3 regions of the Arthrobacter sp. YAF34 genome follow, and region 2 is predicted to be linked to each of the others. Evidence: riboswitches for the same ligand, from Rfam matches in the RefSeq annotation. Region 2 holds a riboswitch; each other region holds the start of a gene.
The links. Region 2 has a riboswitch for S-adenosylmethionine ahead of AB4Y72_RS13730 (DUF1737 domain-containing protein). Riboswitches for the same ligand answer to the same signal wherever they lie in the genome.
Positions count from the first base shown of each region.

Region 1 (5,613 bases), on a different contig from region 2:
CCGGCGTCGAGGTCCGCGAGGATGTCATCGATGTGCTCCAGGCCGACCGAGAGCCGCACCAGCCCCGGGCTCACGCCGGCCACGGCCTGCTGCTCGGCCGAGAGCTGGCTGTGCGTGGTCGACGCCGGGTGGATCACCAGGGAGCGGACGTCGCCGATGTTTGCCACGTGCGAGTGCAGCTCGAGGGCATCGACAAACCGCTTGCCGGCCTCGGCTCCCCCGGCGATCGTGAATGCCACGACGGCGCCGGTCCCCTTGGGCCCGTACTTGCGCCCGCGTTCGTACCAGGGGCTGGACGGCAGTCCGGCGTAGGCGACCGACTCGACGTCGTCCCTGGCCTCCAGCCATTCGGCGACGCTGGTGGCGTTGGCCACGTGGCGTTCGACGCGCAGGCTGAGCGTCTCGATGCCCTGGGCAATGAGGAAGGCGTTGAACGGGGACACGGCGGAGCCCAGGTCGCGAAGGAGCTGCACCCGGGCCTTGAGGATGTAGGAGAGGTTGGCCCCGAGGGCGCCGCCGGCACCGAGGTCGCGGGCGTAGACCAGCCCGTTGTAGGTGGGGTCCGGGGTGTTGAAGCCCGGGAACCGCTCGGGGTCCTTGCCGAAGTCGAAGTTGCCGGAATCAACGATCACGCCGGCGATCGCGGCGCCGTGGCCGCCGAGGTACTTGGTGGCGGAGTGGACCACGATGTCTGCGCCCCACTCGATCGGACGGATGAGGTAGGGGGTGGACAGGGTGTTGTCCACGATCAGGGGCACGCCGGCCTCATGGGCCACCTTGGAGATGCCTTCGATGTCCAGCACGTCCTGGCGCGGGTTGGACACCACCTCGCCGAAGAACAGCTTGGTGTTGGGCTGGACGGCGTCCCGCCAGTGGTCAAGGTTGTCCGGGTCCGCAACGAATGTCACGGAGATGCCGAACTTCTTCAACGTGTGGGCGAGCAGATTGTACGTTCCGCCGTAGAGGCTGGGGCTGGCCACTACATGGTCCCCGGCTTCGGCCACGTTGAGGATCGCGAAGGTCTCGGCGGCCTGGCCGGAGCTGAGCAGCAGGGCCGCGAGGCCGCCTTCAAGGCTTGCCACGCGCTGTTCGACGGCGTCCTGGGTGGGGTTGCCGATCCGGGTATAGATGGGGGCGAGCTCGGCCAGCGCGAAGCGGTTCGCGGCGCTTTCGGCGCTTGGGAACACGAACGACGTCGTCTGGTAGATCGGGAGGGACCGCGCCCCGGTGGCGGAGTCCGCCTCCTGACCGGCGTGGATCTGGCGGGTTTCAAAGGACCAGGCAGTGGACATTGATGCTCCTCAAGGGACCGGGCACAGCACCGCCCAGGGCCATCGGCCCGGACCGGCACAGGCGCCGCGCTTGCCCTCCGGCGGGCGCCGGACGGCCAGGTCTTCACCCGGGGCACCCCACCGCGATACGAGGGTTGCCGGCCAGCAAGCCGGGGCTGTGCGCTGGCACTCATGACCTTGCTTCAGTCTAGGAAGGGCGGGCGGGCGTTGGATAGCTTTGTGACGAACATGAAGATGACGGACCGTGGCGCCGCCTGCAGACGCTTCCCGGGCTGCCGCTGACGGCGCGCCGTGACATCCTATGACGGTAAGGGGAGCCTAAGCTGAGAGGTCCATCACAAAGTGCCAAGATGAGGGCATGCGCATGGATCACGTCTCTTACGCCTGTGAACACGATGGCTTGGCAGCCACCACTGAACGTATTGCGTCCGCCCTCGGCGTCGAAGCCGTAAAGGGCGGAGTGCACCCCCGTTTCGGGACACGCAACATGATTATCCCGCTCGCGGGCCACAAGTACCTGGAAGTCGTTGAGGTCCTGAACCACCCGGCGTCGGACAAGGCTCCCTTTGGCCAGGCCGTCCGGGCACGCTCCGAGGCCGGCGGCGGCTGGATGGGCTGGTGCGTCGAAGTGGACGACCTCGCCCCGTTCGAGGAGCGGCTGGGCCGCTCGGCCGTGAACGGCAACCGGAAGTTCCCCGACGGCCGTGAACTGGTCTGGAAGCAGATCGGCATCCTGGGCCTCATCGCCGATCCCCAGGTGCCGTACATGCTCAAGTGGGAGGGCAATCCGGAGCTCCACCCGTCCAAAGCCTACGAGAGCGATGTCAAAATGTCCGCGCTGACCATTGCCGGTTCCGCAGAGCGGGTGACCGAATGGCTGGGCGAGCCGGTGGAAAAGCCGCTGGAGGACGTGGCCGTTCACTGGATCGCGCCGCACGGCACGCCCGGCATCCTCTCCGTCACCTTCGAGACCGCTTCCGGAGCGGTCACGATCTAACGCTGCACCTGCCCCACACTTCGGCCGCCATCTAAGGGTGCCAACGTTGTCACCCTTAGATGGCGGCCGATACTTCTTTAAGGCCGGCCGGGGTCGCCTGTTCATAAAAGCAACGCGGGGTCACTTCGCGCCCGTCCGGAGGCTCCGGATGGGCCGAAAGTGACCCCGCGTTGCTGTGTTGGCTGTCAGCCCAGGCCCACGGCTTTGCCGAACAGGCTGAATCCCACGAACGCCACGGTATCCAGGATGGCGTGCGCGATCACGAGCGGCATGACGCGCTTGGTCCGGGTGTACACCAGGGCGAAGACAACGCCCATCACCGCGTTGCCGATGAACGGCCCGAACCCCTGATAGAGGTGGTAGCTGCCGCGGAGCAGGGCGCTGGCGGCGATGGCCGCCGGGGTGCTCCAGCCCAGTTTTCCAAGCCGGTCGAGCAGGTAGGCCACCACGATCACTTCCTCGACCACCGCGTGCCGGATCGCGGAGAGGACAAGGACCGGCACCGTCCACCAGTACGCGTCCAGCGCACTGGGGATGATCGCCGTCGTGATCCCCAGGGCCCGGCCGGCGGCGTAGAGCGCCAGGGACGGAACGCCGATGACCGCGGCGAGCCCCAGTCCCTGCAGCAGGTCCTTGCCGGGTCGGGCGAAGTCGAAGCCGATCTTCCGGAACGCCGAGGTGCCGTGCTCTCCGCCCGGCCACCGTTCGGTGAGGAAGTAGATCACCAGGGCCACGGGGACCAGGGCGAAGAAGATGTCCAGCAGCTGGTAGGTGAGATCGAAGTATTCGCGCGGGCTCTGCGAACGGTTCAGCGTGGACGTCCCCTGGGCCAGCGGCGCCTGGGTCATTTTGTCCATGAGCTGCACGACGGAATAGACCGCGGACTGCCCCAGCGACAGCCCCAGGACAATCAACACTTCGAACCGCAGCCGACGGCGGGAGGGAACCAACATGGTCCTATCTTGCCTGCAGTTGCCGAGAGTTTGCTGGTCTTAGGAGCGCGCCGGCCGTGCGGGGCTTTGCCTACGGCCCTTGCTTTTGGGACCCCTATGCTTGGGGACTATGAGTGCGCCCCGGAAAATCATCATGATCCGGCACGGCCAGTCCGCTGCCAATGCCGACACCTCGATCTACAACCGCGTTCCGGACTACCGGATCCCGCTGACGCCGCTCGGGCTGGAGCAGGCGGCGGCGGCCGGCGTCGAGGTCCGGCGCCAGTTGGACGGCCGCCCGGTGTGCGTCTACGTCTCGCCGTACCTGCGCGCTTACCAAACGCTCGAGGCGCTCAATCTGGGTCCCCTCGTGGAGCGGGTGATCGAGGAGCCCCGGCTGCGGGAACAGGACTGGGCCAACTTTCAGATCGCCGGTGACATCGAGGACCAGAAGGAGCTCCGCAACGCCTACGGGCACTTCTTCTACCGCTTCCGCGAGGGCGAGTCAGGCTCCGATGTGTATGACCGGATTTCCTCCTTCATGGAAACCCTGTACCGGCACTGGTCGAGGCCCAGCTATGCGCCGAATGCACTGTTTGTGACGCACGGACTGACCATGCGGCTGTTCTGCATGCGCTGGTTCCACTGGTCCGTGGAGTATTTCGAGTCCTTGAACAACCCGGAGAACGCCGAGGTCCGCACCCTGCTGCGCAGTGCGCACGGCAAGTACGAGCTTGACAAGCCCTTCACCCAGTGGGAGAAGAGGCGTGTGGACGAGACCGTTCTCGACGCCCCGCCGATGTTTTTCTAGCTGTGCCGGGACAGTACAGCTAGCGCACCGCCTGGGCTGCGCTGACCTGCTGTTCTGTGCCGGCCCGCCATACGGCGTGCGTCAGGGGGATGCCGGGCCGGTAGGCCAGGTGCGTGGCGGACGGCGCATTGAGCAGGTGCAGGTCCGCGCGGTGTCCGACGGCGATCGAGCCCACCGCGCGTTCGCCGTCGACGTCGTTCCCGGACTCCCGCCCGAGGGCCAACGCGCCGCCGTAGGTCGCTGCGCGGACCGCCTCGTGGACGCTGAGCCGCATCTGCAGAACGGCGGTGGTGACGCAGAACGCCATGGAGCTCGTGTACGACGTGCCGGGGTTGCAGTTGGAGGCCAGGGCCAGCTGCGCGCCGGCGTCGAGCAGGGCCCGGCCCGGGGCCAGCGGCTGCCGGGTGGAGAGATCGCAGGCCGGCAGGCACGTCGCGACCGTGCCGCGCGTGCCTCCGCCGGAGCCGGCGTCCCAGCCGAACCAGCTGCCGGCGAGCGCCTCGATGTCCGCGGCGGAGAGGTAGTTCACGTGGTCCACGCTCGCGGCGCCGAATTCCACGGCGAGCCGGACGCCCGGGCCCTCGCCGAGCTGGTTGCCGTGGACGCGCAGGCCCAGCCCGGCGTCCTTGCAGGCCTGGAGCACCCGGCGGGACTGGTCCTCGTTGAAGGCGCCCCGCTCGCAAAAGACGTCGGCCCAGCGGACGTAGGGCAGCACGGCGGCGAGCATCGGCCCGCACACCAGCTCCGTATATTCCTCCGCGTCCGTCCCGGCGGGCACCAGGTGCGCCCCCAGATAGGTGACTTCGTCCGCGACCGTGGAGGCGATCCGGGCGCTGCGGGCCTCGTTCTCAAGGTCCAGGCCGTAGCCGGTCTTGGTCTCCAGGTACGTGGTGCCCTGCGACACGGCCTCGGCGACCCGGCCCATCGCCAGCCGGGTGAGGTCGAAGTCGCTCGTGCCCCGGGTGGCACCGGTGGTGACGGCGATGCCGCCGGCGCTGTAACTCTCCCCCGCCATCCGGGCCTCGAACTCGGCCGTGCGGTCCCCCGCGAAAATCAGGTGGGTGTGCGAATCGACCCAGCCCGGCAGGAGCGCCCGGCCCCCGGCGTCCACGCTTTCGTCCGCGGCAGGGGCGTCGGCCGCGGGACCGAGCCAGGAAATCCGCTCGCCCTCGATCACCACTGCCGCGTCGCGGAGGATGCGGTGTTCCGCGTCCTGGGTCATCAGTTCGGCGATGTTGGTGATGAGGGTGCTCATGGAACCATTCTTCAGCGCCGGATGGACCAGCGGGTCGCGGCCAGCGCCTCCGCTGTCCGGGATGCCGGACTGGCGTCCGCGGCAGCAACGGAAGCGGCGGACCCCTGGCCGGCGAGGATGAGCCCGGCGGCCAGCTCCGCAATGCCGGAGGAGGTCTGGAACCCGTAACCGCCCTGGCCGGCGAGCCAGAAGAATCCGGTGGCCTCGGCATCGAATCCCACCACGGGAACGCCGTCGGCCGCCTCCGTCCGCAGCCCCGTCCAGGCCTTGCGGACGCCACGGATCCCGAGTGCTGTGACGGTGTTGAGCCGGGCGATGAGTCGTTC
Region 1 is NZ_JBFRCV010000002.1:235,682-241,294, reverse strand. It holds gene AB4Y72_RS03440 (bifunctional o-acetylhomoserine/o-acetylserine sulfhydrylase) at 1-1,292, opposite strand, end outside; SAM riboswitch class IV at 1,354-1,469, opposite strand; gene AB4Y72_RS03435 (VOC family protein) at 1,651-2,289, shown strand; gene AB4Y72_RS03430 (CPBP family intramembrane glutamic endopeptidase) at 2,475-3,242, opposite strand; gene AB4Y72_RS03425 (histidine phosphatase family protein) at 3,352-4,032, shown strand; gene AB4Y72_RS03420 (imidazolonepropionase) at 4,052-5,287, opposite strand; gene AB4Y72_RS03415 (NAD(P)/FAD-dependent oxidoreductase) at 5,299-5,613, opposite strand, start outside.
Region 1: linked by a shared signal. The riboswitch ahead of AB4Y72_RS03440 (bifunctional o-acetylhomoserine/o-acetylserine sulfhydrylase) and the one ahead of AB4Y72_RS13730 (DUF1737 domain-containing protein) in region 2 are both predicted to bind S-adenosylmethionine.

Region 2 (5,613 bases):
GTGGCGGACGCGTCGAAGCCGCAGCTCATGGCCACGGACCTGGGCGCCACCCGCGGCGACGGCGTTTTCGAATCGCTCCTGGCCGTGGGCGGCCGGCCCCGCAAGATCCAGGCGCACCTGACCCGGCTGGCCGGCTCGGCCCGCCTGCTGGAGCTGGACATCCCGGCCGAGGACGCGTGGCGGCGTGCCGTGGACACCGCCATCGGCGAGTACCGGCGCCAGGATCCGGCCCTGGCTGCCGGCGGCGACGCGGCAGGGGACGAGGTGGTGGTGAAGCTGCTCGTCACCCGCGGGCCGGAGGGCGCCGCAGCCCCCACCTGCTGGGTCCAGGCCTCCGCCCCCTCGGCGGCGGGGCGCCGCCAGCGCGAGACCGGAATCGACGTCATCCTGCTGGACCGCGGCTACGACAGCGAAGTCGGCGAGCGCGCCCCCTGGCTGCTGCTCGGCGCCAAGACCCTCTCCTACGCCGTGAACATGGCGGCGCTGCGTCACGCCCACCGGCACGGCGCGGACGACGTCATCTTCACGTCCGCGGACGGCCGGGTCCTGGAGGGGCCGACGTCGACCGTTCTGCTGGCGCATCTGGAAACGTCGGACGACGGCGCCGGCGGCGTGCGCACGATCCGGCGGCTCATCACCCCGCAGCTGGACAGCGGCATCCTGCCGGGCACCTCGCAGGGCGCCCTGTTCACCGCGGCCAAGGCTGCAGGCTGGGAACTGGGCTACGGACCGCTGGAGCCGAAGGACCTGCTGGACGCCGACGCCGTCTGGCTGATCTCCAGCATCCGGCTCCTGGCGCCGGTGAACCACATCGACGGCCAGGAAATCGGCACCGCGGAGCTCCGCAGGCAGCTCACGGCCGAACTCAACGCCCTGTTCGCCACCATCGAATAGCTAGGCCGGGTCACCCCAGCGCATCCGCGGGAACTGCCGGGCAGCGCCGGAAGGAGGCGGGATTGAAGGCCGGGAGCATGAAAGTTGCCAGCACGGCGTCGAGCAGTTCCGGTGCCCACGTACTGTTCTCCCCCAGCGTCGCGCAGACGCCCAGCACTACGGGGGTCCCGTCGGCGCGGCGCCGGATCTGGACCTGCACCGGCCCGGTCAGTCCGAGTGCGCGCACGGCCGCCAGGCCCAGCTTCCGCACGTCCCCGGCCTCGCCCGCCGGTACCCTGCGGCTGACCTCGTCGCTGCCCGCGCGCCCGTACGGGGTTTTCGTCTTCTCCAGGACCACTGCCAGCGGGGCCATCGCGTTGCGGGCCGGGGTGCCGAACACCAGGGCGACGTAGTCGGCACCCGGGATGAACTCCTGGACCAGCTGCCCGGGCGCCATATTCTTCCAGCTCACGGCGGCGGTCCCGGCCAGCAGGTGGACGGCGCGGGTGCCTTTGAAGATCCGCGGCTTGACCACGACGGGGCCGTTGAGGTCCGCCAGGGACGCCGGCGCGGCAGCCAGGTCCCCGGGGACCGCGAAGCGCGGAACCGGAATGCCGGCCGCCTGCAACGCCCATGCGGTCAACAGCCGGTCGTTGGCGAGGGCCACCGCGGCAGGGTCGCCGACGATGATCCGGACGTCCCGCCCGAATCCGGCGCGGGCCGCGGCCAGGACCGGCAGCTCCACGCTGAGGGTCGGAATGATGACGTTGATGGCTTCCCGGTCCACCAGCCGGCGCAGGTCCAGCACCATGTCCGGGTCCGTCGCCGGCAGGAGCCTGACCGCTGCCACCGCTGGGCCGTCCCCGGCTTGACGGGTATCGGCGCGGGCGTCGGAGCCGAGGCAGGGGACGCCGCGGGCGGCGAGCTGGGCCGCGACGGTCCGGCCGGCGGCGCTCGCTACACCGGTAACCAGTATGCGCGGACCCATGATTGCTCCATTCCGCCGTCACCTGCCGGGCCGCGGCTGCGGCTCCGGCGGTCTCCCGGCCCCTAGTTCCAGACAGTGTGGAATTGCTGACACGTTGCTTCGTGGCCGGGGCGTCGGTCCGGTCCCCACCAGTACACGGCGCATCGTCGGGCCGCGCACGAGTGGGTGGTACCCGAAAATGGGACCGGGCACTACTCGCCCCGTCCGGCGTCTGCGCCGCGCCGCGCCGCGCCGCCCCGGTTATTGGGCCTCGGGCCTTGGGCGTGATCCGGTTACGGAACATGACGACGGCGGCGGTGCGGGTCGGCGTCGTAAGTGTTACGTTTTTGGGGAGTAATGAGAACCGGTGCCAAGCCCTGACTGGCCGGTCGGCAACCCTCCCTTTCGCGGCGGGGTGCCTCAGGTGAAGACTCGGCAGAATCACCATTCGAACTGCAAGCGTGAAAGAGGAGATCCGTCGTGCCCGACACGTCCGCCCCCGTAGTACCCGAAAAGGCATCCCCAAACACAGCCCCCGGTGCGACGTCCGGAGCCGCATCCGCGGGGGAGCAAAAGCTGGCCTACCGGCTGTTCACCGGACCGGATGACCGCGATTTCTGTGAGCGCGTGTCGGCCGCCCTGGCCGAGGGCTATGTCCTGCACGGAAGTCCCGCCGCCACCTTCAACGGCAGCACGGTGATCGTGGCGCAGGCGCTGGTCCTGCCGGCGGCGATTGCCAGCGCGGACGCCGCCGTAGCCAACGCCGTTGATGAACTCGACGCTGACGAGTTTGGCGCGGATGAGGCCTTCGAGGGCCACGCATGAGCTACGCCGGAGACCTCAGCCCGCAGGCCGCGTGGGCCAAACTGGAGGCCGGAGCCGTCCTGGTGGACGTCCGGACCGAGGGCGAATGGGCTCACATCGGCGTCCCGGACACCACGTCCGCGGGCGAGACGCGCAATGATCCGCTCTTCATCCAATGGAACCTCGCCGGCGGCGCGCCCAACCCGCACTTCGTCGACCAGCTCCGGCGGCAGGCCCCGGAGGACACCGGCGTGGAACTGGTGTTCCTGTGCCGCTCCGGCGCCCGGTCGATTGCCGCCGCGAGGGCCGCAACAGCCGCCGGCTACACCTCGTACAACGTTCTCGAGGGCTTTGAGGGCGAGCCCGACCGCTCCGGCGAACGCACCGTCAACGGCTGGAAGAACCGCGGCCTCCCCACCAAGCTCGGAAAGATTTAAGTGACTTTCAATCCCGACGCCGCCGGCTGGTCGGCCGACACCCAGGCCGTCCGTGGCGGCCTTGACCGCACCGGCTTCCAGGAAACCGCCGAACCGATCTTCCTCAACTCCGGTTTCGTCTACGAGTCCGCGGCCGCCGCCGAGCGCGCCTTCACCGGCGAGGACGAGCGCTTCGTCTACTCCCGCTACGGCAACCCGTCGGTCGCGACCTTCCAAGAGAGGCTCCGGCTGCTGGAGGGAACCGAGGCGTGTTTTGCGACCGCGTCGGGCATGTCCGCCGTGTTCACCGCCCTGGGCGCGCTGCTGGGGGCCGGGGACCGGGTGGTCGCCGCCCGCTCGCTTTTCGGCTCGTGCTTTGTGATCCTCAATGAGATCCTGCCGCGCTGGGGCGTCGAGACGGTCTTTGTCGACGGCCCTGACCTGGAACAGTGGCAGTCCGCGCTGTCCCGGCCCACGACGGCGGTCTTCTTCGAGTCGCCGTCGAACCCGATGCAGGAAATCGTGGACATCGCCGCCGTGAGCGAGCTCGCCCATGCGGCGGGGGCCACGGTGGTGGTCGACAACGTCTTCGCCACCCCGCTCCTGCAGCGCTGCGGCGACCTCGGCGCGGACGTAATCGTCTACTCCGGCACGAAGCACATCGACGGCCAGGGACGCGTGCTGGGCGGGGCGATCCTAGGCACCAAGGAATTCATCGACGGACCCGTCAAGCAGCTCATGCGGCACACCGGACCGTCGCTCTCGGCCTTCAACGCCTGGGTCCTGACCAAGGGGCTGGAGACCATGGGCCTGCGCGTCAACCATTCCTCGGCCTCCGCCCTGCGGCTGGCCGGATGGCTTGAGGGACAGCCCGCCGTCAGTTGGGTGAAGTACCCGCTGCTCCCGTCCCACCCGCAGCACGATCTCGCGGTGAAGCAGATGAAGGCCGGCGGCACCGTGCTCACGCTGGAGCTTTCGCCCTCCCCCGGACGCACCGCCAAGGAAGCCGCCTTCGCGCTCCTGGACGCGCTGCGGATCATCGACATTTCCAACAACCTCGGCGATTCGAAGTCCCTGATCACCCACCCGGCCACCACGACGCATCGCGCCATGGGTCCGGAGGGCCGCGCGGCGATCGGACTCAGCGACGGCGTGGTGCGGCTGTCGGTGGGCCTGGAGGACGTCGAGGACCTGATCCGCGACCTCGGCCAGGCCCTCAAGCAGGTCTAGGCGCTCACGCCCAGGCCCTCTTGAGCGCCCGCCAGGCGTCGTCATCGAGCATGCTGGACGGCGTGACGGCGACGGCGGTCGCCCCGCCGGAGACAGACGCCTCCAGCCCGGCTGCCAGGTCAGCGGCCGAGATCCTCCCGTCCTTGGCCCACATCCCGACCGAGACAACGAACTTGCCGGACCGCTTCACCATGGCCCTGGCCAAGTCCGCGGAGTAGGAGGGAGCGGCGTCGTTGAGCCCGAAGTAGTCCCACAGGACCAGCCGGTCCGCGGCCGCGGCGAGCAGCCCGTAGTCATGGCCGCTCTCGGGCCGGTCACCGGCCGGGTCGTGCCACGGCGCCCGGACATCCATGTCGAGCGTGGCACCGTTGGCGTGCGCGGCTGCCGCCGCCTTGGCCACGACGGCTGCCAGCGACTTCGACCGCCAAGCCCCAAGCGTGGGATCTGCGACGTCGATGTCCCCGTTCGCGAGCCGCGGCCAGTCCGCCCGGCCGCTGGCCAGCCGGTACGAATCGCGGTCGTCGCCGCCGTAGGTGTTGTTGTCGAACATCAGTTCCGTCAAGGCCACGGCGTCCGGCCGGTAGCGCTTGGTCACCTCGGCCACGAAGTCGATGAGCCGCTCCCCGACCGGTCCCGTGGTGAGAGCGGTGACGCTGGCGAAGTCCTTGGACCGGGTCCCGTCGAAATTGATGCCCGCCAAGCCCGGGTTGGTGCTGATCCAGCCCGGAACCAGCAGGTCCACGGTCAAGGTGATCCTGCGCTTCCTGCCATCCCTGCCGGTCCCCAGCGCCTTGATCGCGTCGGCCACGTGGTCCCTGCCCGGGACAGCCTCAGTCTCGGGGTGGGCGGCCCAGGGGAACGCCGTCCAGTCCAGCCGGCCGACGCTGATGGTGACGCCGTTGGCGTTCACCTCGTCGAGCCGCCTGGCCAGTTCCGGCAGCGTGGAGGCGGCGTCGACCACCGTTTCGTAGCCGACGCCGACCGTGCGTTCCGCGGCGGGCGCCGTCGGTCCGCTGGGCCCCCCGCACCCCGTGGCTGCGAGTGCCAGTGCGGACAGGAGTGCCAGCGCGGGGAAGGCGGCCGGTCCGCGCCTCAAACGCTCACCTTCGCGCGCGGGTCGGGGGCGGTGACGCTGACCACTCCGGTCCGCGTCAGCTTGTTCCAGCGGGCCTCCTTGCCGCGGAGTTCCTGCACCAACGCGGCCACCATGGTCAGGCTCGTGAACACAGAATAGAGCGGGACGAGCGGGAGCGCCCAGACATGCCGCAGGTCTTTCCACGCCCTGTTCATGGCGAGGGCAAACACCGTGAGCAGCAGCGTGAT
Region 2 is NZ_JBFRCV010000010.1:121,512-127,124, forward strand. It holds gene AB4Y72_RS13720 (aminodeoxychorismate lyase) at 1-894, shown strand, start outside; gene AB4Y72_RS13725 (hypothetical protein) at 905-1,861, opposite strand; SAM riboswitch class IV at 2,194-2,308, shown strand; gene AB4Y72_RS13730 (DUF1737 domain-containing protein) at 2,417-2,665, shown strand; gene AB4Y72_RS13735 (rhodanese-like domain-containing protein) at 2,662-3,081, shown strand; gene AB4Y72_RS13740 (O-succinylhomoserine sulfhydrylase) at 3,082-4,290, shown strand; gene AB4Y72_RS13745 (hypothetical protein) at 4,295-5,386, opposite strand; gene AB4Y72_RS13750 (glycosyltransferase) at 5,383-5,613, opposite strand, start outside.

Region 3 (5,613 bases), on a different contig from region 2:
GAGCTCGCCCCCACCGTCGCGGCGCTCTGCGCCCTGGCCACCGGCCCCTCGCGGCTGAGCGGCATCGCCCACCTCCGAGGCCACGAAACGGACCGGCTCGCCGCGCTCGTCGCGGAAATCACCCGCCTCGGCGGCGACGCCGAAGAGACAGCGGACGGACTCATCATCCGCCCGGCGCGGCTGCACGGTGGCGTCGTGCACAGCTACGCGGACCACCGGATGGCCACCGCCGGCGCGATCCTGGGCCTCGCCGTGCCCGGCGTCGAAGTCGAAGACATCGGGACCACCGCCAAGACCATGCCCGGCTTCCCGCAGCTCTGGGAAGCCATGCTGGCCCAGGGCACCCCCACCAACGAGGACACCGCCGGTGGCACGCAGCACTGATTCCTGGGACGAGTCCGATGTCCGGATCCGTCCCAACAAAAAGGGCTCACGGCCCCGCACCAAGGACCGGCCCAGCCACGACGACGCCGTCACCGGACGCATCATCACGGTCGACCGCGGACGCTACACCGCCGTCGTCGGCGAAGGCACCGCCGACGAACGCAAGATCATCGCGGCGCGGGCACGGGAGCTCCGCCGCAATCCCGTGGTGGCCGGGGACTTCGTCTCCCTGGTCGGGGACGTCAGCGGCGAACCCGACACCCTTGCCCGGCTCGTCAAGATCCAGGACCGCAAGACGCTGCTACGCCGCAGTGCCGATGACACAGACCCGATCGAACGCGCCGTCGTGGCCAACGCCGACCAGCTCGTTGTGGTGGTCGCCGCGGCCAATCCCGAGCCCCGGACCGGTTTCATCGACCGCGCACTGGTGGCCGCGTACGACGCCGGCATTTCGCCGCTGCTCCTGGTGACCAAGGCCGACGTGAAGGATCCCGCCGAGCTGCTCTCCAACTACACGCACCTGGACTTCCCCGTCATCATCTCCAAGACGGCCGACTCCGCAGCGTCCGGCATCGACGCCCGCTCCGATGACGGGCTTTCCGCCCGGCTGGACAAGGACGCGGTGTCCCAGCTCCGCAGCTACCTCGACGGGAAGGTCACCGTCATGCTCGGCCATTCCGGCGTGGGCAAGTCCACCATGGTCAATGCCCTGACCGGGGCCGAACGTGCCACCGGCGGCGTCAACGCGGTGACCGGCCGCGGGCGCCACACGTCTTCCTCCGCGCTGGCGCTCAAGGTCAACGATGCCCCGGCCGGCAGCTGGATCATCGACACCCCCGGCATCCGGTCCTTCGGACTGGCCCATGTGGACCCGGACCGGATCCTGCGCTCCTTCCCGGATCTGGAACCGGGCACCGACGATTGCGAACGCGGCTGCAAGCACGACGCCACCGCCGTCAACTGCGGCGTCGACGCCTGGGTTGCGGCCGGGCACGCTGGCGCGTCGGGGCCTGCACGGCTGGCCTCCCTGCGCCGGCTGCTGGGCACGGACCCCCGTCAGGAAGCCCAGGAAACCAAGGAACTGGGCACCGTGTCCTGAGCGGCGCCGCTTCCCGGCCCGCGGCGCAGCGCCGCGGCCTCCCGGCTGGAGGCCCGCTTTCCCGGTAGTTTGGAACCATGAGCCAATCCGCTTCGAGCTACAACGATGACCTGCGCCTTGCCCATGTCCTGGCAGATTCCGTCGATTCCCAGACCATGAGCCGTTTCAAGGCGCTCGACCTTCGGATCGAAACGAAGCCCGACCTCACCCCGGTCACCGATGCCGACAAGTCCGCCGAAGAGGCCATCCGCGGCCAGCTCTCCCGGTCCCGTCCACGCGACGCCGTCCTGGGCGAGGAATTCGGCAGCTCGGGTCACGGCTCCCGCCGCTGGATCATTGACCCGATCGACGGCACCAAAAACTTTGTCCGCGGCGTCCCGGTCTGGGCCACCCTGATTGCCCTCGTTGACGAGGGCGAGCCGGTGGTCGGCGTCGTCAGCGCCCCTGCTCTGGGCAAGCGCTGGTGGGCGGCCAAGGGCTCCGGCGCCTACACGGGCCGCTCGCTGGCCGCGGCCACCCGGCTGAAGGTCTCCAACGTCTCCAAGCTTGAGGACGCCTCGCTGTCCTATTCCAGCCTCGGCGGTTGGAAGCAGCGCGGGAACCTGGACGAGTTCCTGGGCCTCACCGAGGAGGTGTGGCGCACCCGCGCCTACGGCGACTTCTGGTCATACTGCCTCGTGGCAGAGGGTGCGGTGGACATCGCTTGCGAGCCCGAACTCAACCTCTACGACATGGCCGCCCTGGTGCCGATCGTCACTGAAGCCGGCGGCCGGTTCACCTCGCTCGAGGGCGAGGACGGACCCTTCGGCGGTAACGCGCTGGCCACCAACTCGATCCTCCACTCGGAAGTGCTCAAGCGGCTCAACCCCGGACTCGACGACCTCCTCTAGGTGCGCGCTGCAGGTGCGCGCGTTCCGCGCGCGTAACAATCCGCTTCACATTCGGGGACTGCCTTCTCCCCGCCGGCGCGGATGTCCTACGCTCGATGCAGGTCACGAGTGCCAGCGCTAAACCCCGGTTTGCTGGCCGGCAACCCTCCAGACGCGGCGGGGTGCCCCGGGTGACGACCTGGCCGGTCCGGAACGGACACGGCAAGCGCGGATTCCCACGAGGGGGGGTCCTGTCCGAGTGAGGTCCCATGACAACTGCCGTTTTTCCTGCTGCCCCCGAAATCCACCCCGGTACCGATGCCAGCCATGCTGCCGGGCGGACCGATCACCGCATCACTGCCGCCGCGCGGCCGCTGGCCGCCGTCACCGGGGCCGAAATCCAGGCCCCGCTAATCCAGGGCGGCTCGGCCCGCTACGCCAACCTCGATTACGGCGCCTCCGCCCCGGCCCTGTCCGTGGTCTCGGCCTACCTGAACGAAATCCTGCCGTACTACGCGAGCGTCCACCGCGGCGCCGGCTACGCGTCCCAGATCAGCACCTCGGTCTACGAGAACGCCCGGGACATCGTGCGGGGCTTCGTGGGCGGCCGGCCGGACGATTCCGTGATCTTCACCCGCAACACCACCGATTCCCTGAACCTGCTTGCCGGCTGCCTGCCGCTGCGCGAGGGCCGGCCGGCGGGCGAGGTCCTCTACCTCGACATCGAACACCACGCCAACCTGCTGCCCTGGCAAAACGTCCCGCACCGCAGCGTCGTCGCCGCCCCCACCCTGGCCGCCACCGTGGACCGCCTCCGGGACGAGCTCGCCCGCGGCGGCGTGAGCCTGCTGGCCGTCACCGGCGCCTCCAACGTCACCGGGGAGATCCTGCCCATCCGGGCCCTCGCCGCACTGGCGCACGAATACGGCGCCAGGATCGTCGTCGACGCCGCCCAGCTGGCCCCGCACCGGCGGATAAATATCGCCGCGGACGACGTCGACTACCTCGCCTTCTCCGGGCACAAGCTGTACGCCCCGTTCGGCGCCGGCGTGCTGGTGGGGCGGACCGACTGGCTCGACGCCGGCACCCCGCACCTGGCCGGCGGTGGAGCAGTCCGCGACGCCCGGCTCGACTCCGTCAGCTGGACCACGGGACCGGCCCGGCATGAGGGCGGCTCGCCCAATGTCCTGGGCGCGGCAGCGCTGGCCCGCGCCACACAGGTGCTCGCTGCCCTGGACACGGAGCAGTGGTACGGGCATGAAGAAGCCATCCGGTCCTTCCTCGTCGAAGGGCTCCAGCGGATCGAGGGGGTAACGGTCCACCGGATCTTCGCCGATTCGACGCCCGCTTCGTCCTACCGTTCGTCCCCTGCAGGCGATGAGCCGGGCGCCGGCACCATCGGCGTCGTGAACTTTTCCGTCGAAGGCTACGACGCCGGACTGGTGGCCGCCTACTTGTCGGCCGAACACGGCATCGGCCTGCGCGACGGCCGCTTCTGCGCCCACCCTCTGCTCAAACGGCTCGGCCTGCCCGCCGGCTCCCTGCGGGCCAGCTTCGGCCTCGGGTCGCGGCTGGAGGATGCCGAGCGGCTCCTGGCCGGCCTGCGGCACCTGCGGCAAGACGGGCTCGGCTGGGACTACGTGGTGGACGCCGGCCGCTGGGTGCCGGCCAACGACAACCGCAGCTACCCGCACTGGGCGCCGAACACCCCGGGCACGGCCGGTGCCGCACCCTGCAGTGTGGACTAAGGCGTCTTACGGGCGGCAGAATCGGGACCCGGTCCAGTGCGGTGAACCAGTGCGGTAAATTCGAAAGGTACTGACATCAAGGACCTGCCGAAGGAGATCGCACGTTGCACAGCGTGCCCAAAATGCCCAGTGGCCCCCAAATGCGCAGTGAACCCAAAATGCCCAGTGGCCTCAAAAGGCACAGTGGCCCCAAACTGCAGGGTGTGCGCCGCCAGGAACTCGGACAAAGCTTCCAGGACGGCGGAGCGCACTACGAACGCGTCCGCCCGGGCTACCCGCAGGAATCGGCTGACTGGCTGATCCCGGCGGGAGCCCGGGACGCCGCGGACGTTGGTGCGGGCACCGGAAAGTTCACCGCACTCCTGGCCGCACGGGGCCTGCACGTGGTGGCCGTTGACCCGTCGGCGGACATGCTCGAGCAGCTGCGCCGGACCCTGCCGGATGTCACCGCCGTCGAGGGAACCGCCGAGCGGACGGGCCTTGAGCCCGAGCGGTTCGACCTGGTCACGGTTGCCCAGGCGTGGCACTGGTGCGACCCCCAGCTGGCCAGCGCCGAAATCGCCCGGATCCTGAGGCCGCACGGCGTGCTGGGCCTGATCTGGAACCAACTGGACACCGCCGTGCCCTGGGTGCACCGGCTCTCCCGCATCATGCATGCCGGAGACGTCCACAAACCCCACTTTCGCCCGCCCCTAGGTCCCGAGTTCACCGGGCTGGAGAGCCACCTGACCCGGTGGGAGGATGCCGTCACCACGGAGGATATCCAGGAGCTGGCCAAGTCCCGCAGCTACTACCTCGCGGCGTCGCCGGCCACCCGGGCCAAGGTCTCGGCCAACCTCGACTGGTACCTGCACGAGCACTTAGGCCACGCCCCCGGCGACCTTCTCCAGCTGCCCTACCTGACGCAGACGTGGCGGTCCTTCAAGACGGTCTGAGCCAAACGCGGAAGCCCATGGTTTCGGTGTGCCTAATAATCATTTGTAGGCAATAATAACTTTGAAGGTAACTTTGACGCCGGCGGCTTTCCTGCCGGTGCCGATCATCGCGTCAACGCGGACGCGCCAATCACGGGAGCTGGCAGTGTTGGACGTAACGGGACACGAACAACCGCCGCGGGGCGCACGCACCTACAAGCATCCAGGTGCCCGCAGGGCACTGATCACCCTCCTGGGGCCGGCGTTCGTGGCGTCGATTGCCTACGTGGACCCCGGAAACGTGGCCGCCAACCTGACCGCCGGAGCCAGGTACGGTTACCTGCTGGTGTGGGTCCTCGTCGTCGCCAACATCATGGCGGTCCTGGTCCAGTACCAGTCCGCCAAACTCGGAGTCGTCACCGGCAAGAGCCTGCCGGAGATCCTGGGCGAGCGGCTCAGGCCGTTCTGGCGCCGCACCTTCTGGCTGCAGGCCGAAATCGTGGCCGCCGCCACCGACCTCGCGGAGGTGGTGGGCGGGGCGCTCGCGCTGTACCTGCTGTTCGGCCTCCCCCTCCCCCTCGGTGCCGTGATCGTCGGCG
Region 3 is NZ_JBFRCV010000008.1:20,442-26,054, forward strand. It holds gene aroA (3-phosphoshikimate 1-carboxyvinyltransferase) at 1-384, shown strand, start outside; gene rsgA (ribosome small subunit-dependent GTPase A) at 368-1,483, shown strand; gene hisN (histidinol-phosphatase) at 1,561-2,373, shown strand; SAM riboswitch class IV at 2,474-2,587, shown strand; gene AB4Y72_RS11225 (aminotransferase class V-fold PLP-dependent enzyme) at 2,622-4,100, shown strand; gene AB4Y72_RS11230 (class I SAM-dependent methyltransferase) at 4,241-5,035, shown strand; gene AB4Y72_RS11235 (Nramp family divalent metal transporter) at 5,181-5,613, shown strand, end outside.
Region 3: linked by a shared signal. The riboswitch ahead of AB4Y72_RS11225 (aminotransferase class V-fold PLP-dependent enzyme) and the one ahead of AB4Y72_RS13730 (DUF1737 domain-containing protein) in region 2 are both predicted to bind S-adenosylmethionine.